Prochlorococcus marinus XMU1411: one gene and its partner. The protein of the gene in region 1 binds, or shares a complex with, the protein of each later gene. Links are inferred from orthologs where the notes say so. Each region holds a gene or a part of one and is shown on either strand. Other genes may lie near its edges. The genes, in order: HA145_RS01580 and HA145_RS00950.

The links.
Region 2: the proteins of HA145_RS01580 (region 1) and HA145_RS00950 are in contact, whole or in part, in a cryo-EM structure (PDB 6ZJN), measured with the Thermus thermophilus proteins. The link is inferred for Prochlorococcus marinus XMU1411 from one-to-one orthologs. Residues at the interface, in WP_096411116.1 of Thermus thermophilus: Glu45, Ser46, Asn48, Pro50, Ala51, Gly52, Glu53; in WP_223903221.1 of Thermus thermophilus: Met26, Thr27, Asn29, Gly31, Pro32, His34.

What each region holds. Positions count from the first base shown.
Region 1 is NZ_JAAORI010000002.1:213,194-216,508, reverse strand. What follows is about bases 335-3,315. They hold HA145_RS01580 (NAD(P)H-quinone oxidoreductase subunit 3), read left to right. Parts: upstream 335-1,634; coding sequence 1,635-1,997; downstream 1,998-3,315. Other genes in these bases: HA145_RS01565 (gluconeogenesis factor YvcK family protein), read right to left, coding at 3,264-3,315; HA145_RS01570 (NAD(P)H-quinone oxidoreductase subunit J), read left to right, coding at 2,737-3,267; HA145_RS01575 (NADH dehydrogenase subunit K), read left to right, coding at 1,988-2,737; HA145_RS01585 (rubredoxin), read right to left, coding at 1,129-1,557; HA145_RS01590 (photosynthesis system II assembly factor Ycf48), read right to left, coding at 335-1,119. Also shown: more of HA145_RS01590, read right to left, coding at 103-334. UniProt on the Escherichia coli protein: NDH-1 shuttles electrons from NADH, via FMN and iron-sulfur (Fe-S) centers, to quinones in the respiratory chain. The immediate electron acceptor for the enzyme in this species is believed to be ubiquinone.
Region 2 is NZ_JAAORI010000002.1:95,656-98,948, forward strand. The notes cover bases 1-2,959. They hold HA145_RS00950 (NAD(P)H-quinone oxidoreductase subunit H), read left to right. Parts: upstream 1-865; coding sequence 866-2,053; downstream 2,054-2,959. Other genes in these bases: rsmH (16S rRNA (cytosine(1402)-N(4))-methyltransferase RsmH), read right to left, coding at 1-827; HA145_RS00955 (acyl-CoA thioesterase), read left to right, coding at 2,063-2,515; HA145_RS00960 (AMP-binding protein), read right to left, coding at 2,519-2,959. Also shown: more of HA145_RS00960, read right to left, coding at 2,960-3,293.

The DNA of each region.
Region 1 (3,315 bases):
AAAATCATAAGATCGCGAAGAAATTAACAGGTTGGTTACAGACAGTTGCTAAATCTCTCAAAAATTTATTTTTTTTTTACTATTAACTCAAGTTATTCAAAGTTAGCTATTCCATTTAAGGATATAACCACGCTCGCCAAGTACAAATCCTTTTTGATTGTCTAGAGCCTCATTATCAAGAAAAACTATTTTAATGTAGTTTGTTGGCAATTCAGAAGCAATAGGATCTTTATTCCAAGTTTTACCTTGATCTTTAATTACTATTAGAGTGCCATTGCCCCCGCCAGCCCATATATCACCATTTGGATCCCATCCCATGTCTAGATAATTGTAACCATTAAGAATTGGTATAATAGGTTTTGACCAATTTTCTAGGTCATTAGTATCTTCATTAAATCTAATTTCTGCTCCTCTTGAAAGCATCCATAAACTTCCTTCTGGATTAAAACCAATACTTTGAACTCTTTTGCTACTGGCTCTTTGATGAGCTATCCATGCATCACTATCCTTTTCCAAAGTAGAAAAGAAATTACCTAAACTACTTACACTTACATAATCTCCTTTATTAGTTCTTCTTAAATCTCTTACTCCTCCAGAACCAGATGCATCAAGAACTTTTGCATTCCATGATTCACCACTATCTGATGTTTCATAAATCGCACCTGCAGTGGTAGCTAATTCTGCAACACCGCCGTCGACAGTTGTTATTAGAAATGGTTGACCTGGTAATTTGTTACCTAGAGATAAACGAGTCCAATTCTTTCCTGCATCAAGTGTATGCATTACTAATGAAGGCTGACCTATTAACCATCCCTCTTCACCTTTAAAATCAATATCTAGGAGACGAAAGTTCTCTTCACTTGGTAAATCTAAATTTCTTTTTTCCCAAGTTTCTCCTCCATCATTAGATTCCATAATAAGTCTATTAGAACCTACTAAAAATCCATTTTTATCATCTATAAAGTCAACATCTAAAGCATTAGACTGGTCCTCAAACTTAATTGTTTTCCAAGGGCTGCTATCACTCATCTTTACTCCTGTAGATGAACAACTGCTCAATACAAAACAAAGAAGAACTGATAAAAGAAGATTGGGAATAATAGTAATAATTTTTTTCATTTGTATATATTAATGCAAAGAGTACAAAGAAAGGAACATAGCAGCAGCGAACGCTAGCCCTCCAAAGATCAATATGTTTTTTTGTCCAGGAGGTAAACTATTAAAGCCAAACCCATAAACTAAATTTTCTTCAAAACCACTTGGTTTAGATTTAGGACCTATATCCTTATAAAAATTTTTACCAGCTCGACAAACAGGGCAAGCGAAAGTATTACCATCCAACTCTGAAAAAGGAGTATTTTTAGGTATGTTTAATTTTTTATTTCCTTCAGACGGATCATAAATATATCCACAACTTCTACATTCGAATCTATTTTGTTCTAGATTAGGGGTAGGTTGTTCAACATTTACTCCTGAGGAATTTTCAGAAAGTTTTTCTTTCTCAAAGTTCTCAACTATTTTGTTTTCCTCAGAGGCTGGTTGAATGTTTTCACTCACGGCTTATTATTGTTCTTTAAGAACTTTAAAAGATTTTGCTTAATTAAGCGACTTTTATTCAAAATTAATTTTTTAAGATGTTTTTATTAACTGGCTATGAATACTTTTTAGGTTTCCTTCTAATTGCCGCAGCTGTTCCAGTATTAGCTCTAGTTACTAATCTCATCGTTGCCCCAAAAGGGAGAACAGGTGAAAGAAAACTTACATATGAATCTGGAATGGAGCCTATTGGAGGAGCATGGATTCAATTTAATATTCGTTATTACATGTTTGCATTGGTTTTCGTTATATTTGATGTTGAGACAGTATTCCTTTATCCTTGGGCTGTTGCCTTCAATAGATTAGGCTTATTAGCTTTTATTGAGGCTTTAATCTTCATTGCAATACTTGTTATTGCCCTGGCATATGCATGGAGAAAAGGCGCTTTAGAATGGAGTTAAAAAAATTGAATCCACAATTATCACCAAAAGCAATAAGAGAAATTCGAGAAGGGACTTGCAACCCTCTTGGTGCACCCCAAGTTACTACAGATTTAAGCGAAAACGTTATATTGACAAGCTTAGATGATCTTCATAATTGGGCTAGGTTAAGCAGTCTATGGCCCCTTCTTTATGGAACAGCTTGTTGTTTTATAGAATTTGCTGCCTTAATCGGATCTAGATTTGATTTTGACAGATTTGGATTAGTACCTAGAAGCTCGCCAAGGCAAGCAGATTTGATAATAGTTGCAGGGACAGTAACAATGAAGATGGCACCAGCGCTTGTAAGACTTTATGAGCAGATGCCTGAACCAAAGTATGTTATTGCTATGGGTGCCTGCACAATCACAGGGGGAATGTTCAGTGCAGATTCTACAACTGCTGTAAGAGGTGTTGATAAATTGATACCAGTTGATTTATACCTCCCAGGATGTCCGCCAAGACCAGAAGCAATTTTTGATGCTGTAATTAAATTAAGAAAAAAAGTTGGTAATGAATCAATTTTAGAGCGTACAAAAACAGAACAAACTCACAGATACATTACATCAGATCACGAAATGAACCTTGTTTTTTCAGAAAATACAGGTGAATATCTAAACAAAACTTCAGCTAACGTAATATCCCCCTCCAAAAAAGAAAAAATAACCGAATTCCCTGAAAACAGCGAAAAAACTGAAATTATTAATTCTGTAGAAGATTAATGGAAAAAGACGGTATAGCCACATCCTCAGATACTTCAATAGAGAAAGAAGGATTTATAAGCCAATCTTTGTCTAAAGATGGAATTCCAAATCAATCTTTATCTGATGATCACATAGGAATTGAAAACATTTCTGTGGAACCTAGCAAATTATATGAAGCGGTATCGGCGTTAAGAAATTATGGTTTCAACTATCTTCAATGTCAAGGTGGCTATGATGAAGGACCGGGGAAAAATCTTGTTAGTTTCTATCATTTTATAACTGTTGATGACTTACAAAAAATCGAAAAAATTAAAGAAGTTAGATTAAAAGTTTTCTTAAAAAGAGATTCTGATTTATCAATCCCTAGTTTGTATGAAATTTTTAAAGGAAGTGATTGGCAAGAAAGAGAAACATATGACATGTATGGAATAAATTTTATAAATCATCCAAATCCCAAAAGACTATTAATGCCGGAAGACTGGAGAGGATGGCCATTGCGAAAAGACTATATTCAGCCTGATTTTTATGAACTTCAAGATGCATATTAATTTAGTTTTTTTAATTTGCGGTACATAAATATAACTGCTCTTGCTAAT
Region 2 (3,293 bases), 120 kb from region 1 along the record:
ATTGGCTTTCTTGTTAAGTTTTTTAGTCTTTGATCACTCTTAAAAGAACTTTTAACTAACCTATCCTCAAGGGAATGAAAACTAATAATAGAAATAATACCTCCTGGCAAAAGCCATTCAGGGACAACTTGCAAAAATTTTTCTAATAATTCAATTTCTTTATTAACAGCAATTCTTAGTGCTTGAAATGTTCTTGTTGCTGGGTGTATTTTTTTATATCTTTGTTTTGGTGGAAAGCAGCCTGCAATGGAATAAGCTAACTCTTTTGTCCCAGAATATTTCCCATTTTCCTTCAAATCCATTTTTATTTTCCTTGCAATCTTTCTTGATAATCTCTCATCTCCATATTTATAAATTAGGTTAGCTAGATCTTTTTCATTTAAATCCTCAATTAATTTCTCTGCATCAACCTCAATAAGAGGATTCATGCGCATATCAAGTGGACCATCTTTTTGGAAACTGAATCCTCTTTTAGGGTTATCAATCTGGTTACTATTTACTCCAAGATCTGCAATTACAAAAGAAACTTTTTCTTTTGGTACAAAATCTGCAAAATTTGAAGCCCTTATATCAATCCTATTTTTAAATTCATCAAGTTTTTTTGATGCTGATATTCTCGCGTATGGATCTTGATCAAGTCCAATTATATTTAAATCCGAATATTTTCTCAATAAATGATAAGAGTGCCCGCCTCCGCCTAAAGTTGCGTCTATTCCTTTAAGTTGGTTGTTATGGATTAATGGGTAATGCTCTAATGAGGTCATAATCTCATCTGTCATAACTGATTTATGATTGAAAAAAGATGAATCAGATAGGTCAGTTTGCATAACTTTCGACTAAGATTTATTTAGAAGTTAAATTTCGAATGGCTCAGCTAGAGACTAGAACAGAACCAATGGTGGTCAATTTTGGCCCTCACCATCCCTCAATGCATGGGGTTTTAAGATTAGTTGTAACTCTTGATGGTGAGAATGTCATTGATTGTGAGCCAGTAATTGGATATTTACATAGAGGAATGGAAAAGATAGCTGAAAATAGGACAAATGTAATGTATGTCCCTTATGTAAGCAGAATGGATTATGCAGCAGGAATGTTTTATGAAGCTATTGTAGTAAATGCTCCTGAAAGATTAGCTAATATTCCAGTTCCTAAAAGAGCTAGTTACATCAGAGTTCTAATGCTGGAACTCAATCGTATTGCTAATCATCTTTTGTGGCTCGGTCCCTTTTTAGCAGACGTAGGAGCTCAAACTCCATTTTTCTATATTTTTAGAGAAAGAGAAATGATATATGATCTCTGGGAAGCTGCTACTGGACAGAGGCTGATAAATAATAATTTCTTTAGGATAGGTGGTGTCGCATGTGATCTTCCATACGGATGGTTAGAAAAATGTATAGACTTTTGTGACTGGTTTGGACCTAAGATTGATGAATATGAAAAATTAATTACAAATAATCCAATTTTTAGAAAAAGAATTGAAGGTCTGGGAACAATACAAAGAGACCAGGCAATTAATTGGTCTTTGTCTGGGCCAATGCTTAGAGCTTCTGGAGTTTCTTGGGATTTAAGGAAAGTCGATAGTTATGAATGTTATGACGATTTTGATTGGCAGATTGCTTCAGAAAAAGAAGGAGATTGTTATGCGAGATATCGAGTAAGAGTTGAAGAGATGAGACAATCACTAAGTATCATTCGCCAAGCTTGTAAAATGATTCCAGGAGGTCCAACAGAAAATTTGGAAGCTCAAAGAATGGCGACTGAAGATAAAAAAAGTGAAATATTTGGTTTGGACTATCAATATGTAGCTAAGAAGGTTGCTCCAACTTTTAAAATTCCTAACGGAGAATTGTATACAAGATTAGAGTCTGGTAAAGGAGAAATAGGTGTATTCATTCAAGGAAATAATGAAGTTACCCCATGGAGATTTAAAATCAGAGCAGCTGATTTAAATAATCTCCAAATATTGCCGCATATTCTTAAAGGTGCCAAAATCGCCGATATTATGGCAATTCTTGGCTCAATAGATGTCATTATGGGATCTGTTGATAGATAAGTTCTTTAAATGAAACCCGCTGACTGGTTGATATTGCAGAAGAAGGTAAGATTCGGTGATTGTGATTCTGCAGGTGTAATTCATTTTCATAACTTATTAAAATGGTCGCACGAAGCTTGGGAAGAGAGTATCGAAATTTATGGGATTCCATATCAAGATATTTTCCCAGATTTTTCTATACGTAAAAGTCAAATTATTTTTCCCATAATAAACTGTGAAGCAAACTTTCTTGCGCCTATAAAAATTGGAGATTTCTTAAAAGTAAAAATTGCCCCTCATAAAATTAATACACATTTGTTCCAAGTAAATAGCTTTTTTATAAAAAATGGAAATAAAGTAGCAGAAGGAAAAATAATACATTGTTCTTTAGATGTTGATTCAAGAAATAAAATAGAACTTCCCGATCAGTTAGAAAGATGGATAGAGGCGTCAAATGTAAGCTCAAATTTAAAAGAATGCTAATTATTATTTTTTAAATTTATAGTTTATTTTTTCTGCACTGGTATTTTTTTTAACAATCCACTTTTCAGGTTTTTCATGTTTAGGCCAACTTTGAGAAAATTTTTTTAATAAATTTAATGAATTTTTAATTTTTTTATAATTTATAAGTTCTGTAAATTCAACAATTATTTTAATTTTATTTCCCCATAATTTGTCTGATACTTTTGAAATATTGAATTTATTAATTGGGATATTTTCTTTAATAATGAAATCATTTAATCGAGATTCAATTACTTCTGGGAAAACGATTTCTCCTCCTGAATTAAAAGCGTTATCACTTCTTCCAAGAAAGTTTAAATATAAAGAATTATTGATTTGATTAATTTCACCTAAATCACCGGTTTGCCACCACCCATTTTTATTTTTGAAATTTTCAGTTTTTGAAGAGTCTATTATTTCGATTCCAATTCTGGCTGATTTTATCTCGATTAATCCTTTTGCGTTAATTCTGATTTTTGTATCAGGTAGTATTTCTCCAACATTTTTAAAACCCATTAAGAATTCTTTTGGTTTTAAACTCGTAACCATGGCTGCTGTTTCAGTTGAGCCGTAACAAGGTGCTAATTTTATCTTTTCTTCTATACATTGTTCTGCAGCTTCCCTTGAAATTGTAGCTCCACCTACCCAAATTAGATCAAAAATTTTCAGCCAACTAATTCCATCTTTTTGAGCTAAAAGTCTTTGTAATTGGGTAGGTACTAATGATGTAATCAAGTGTTTTTTGTTTTTTTTAGATTTA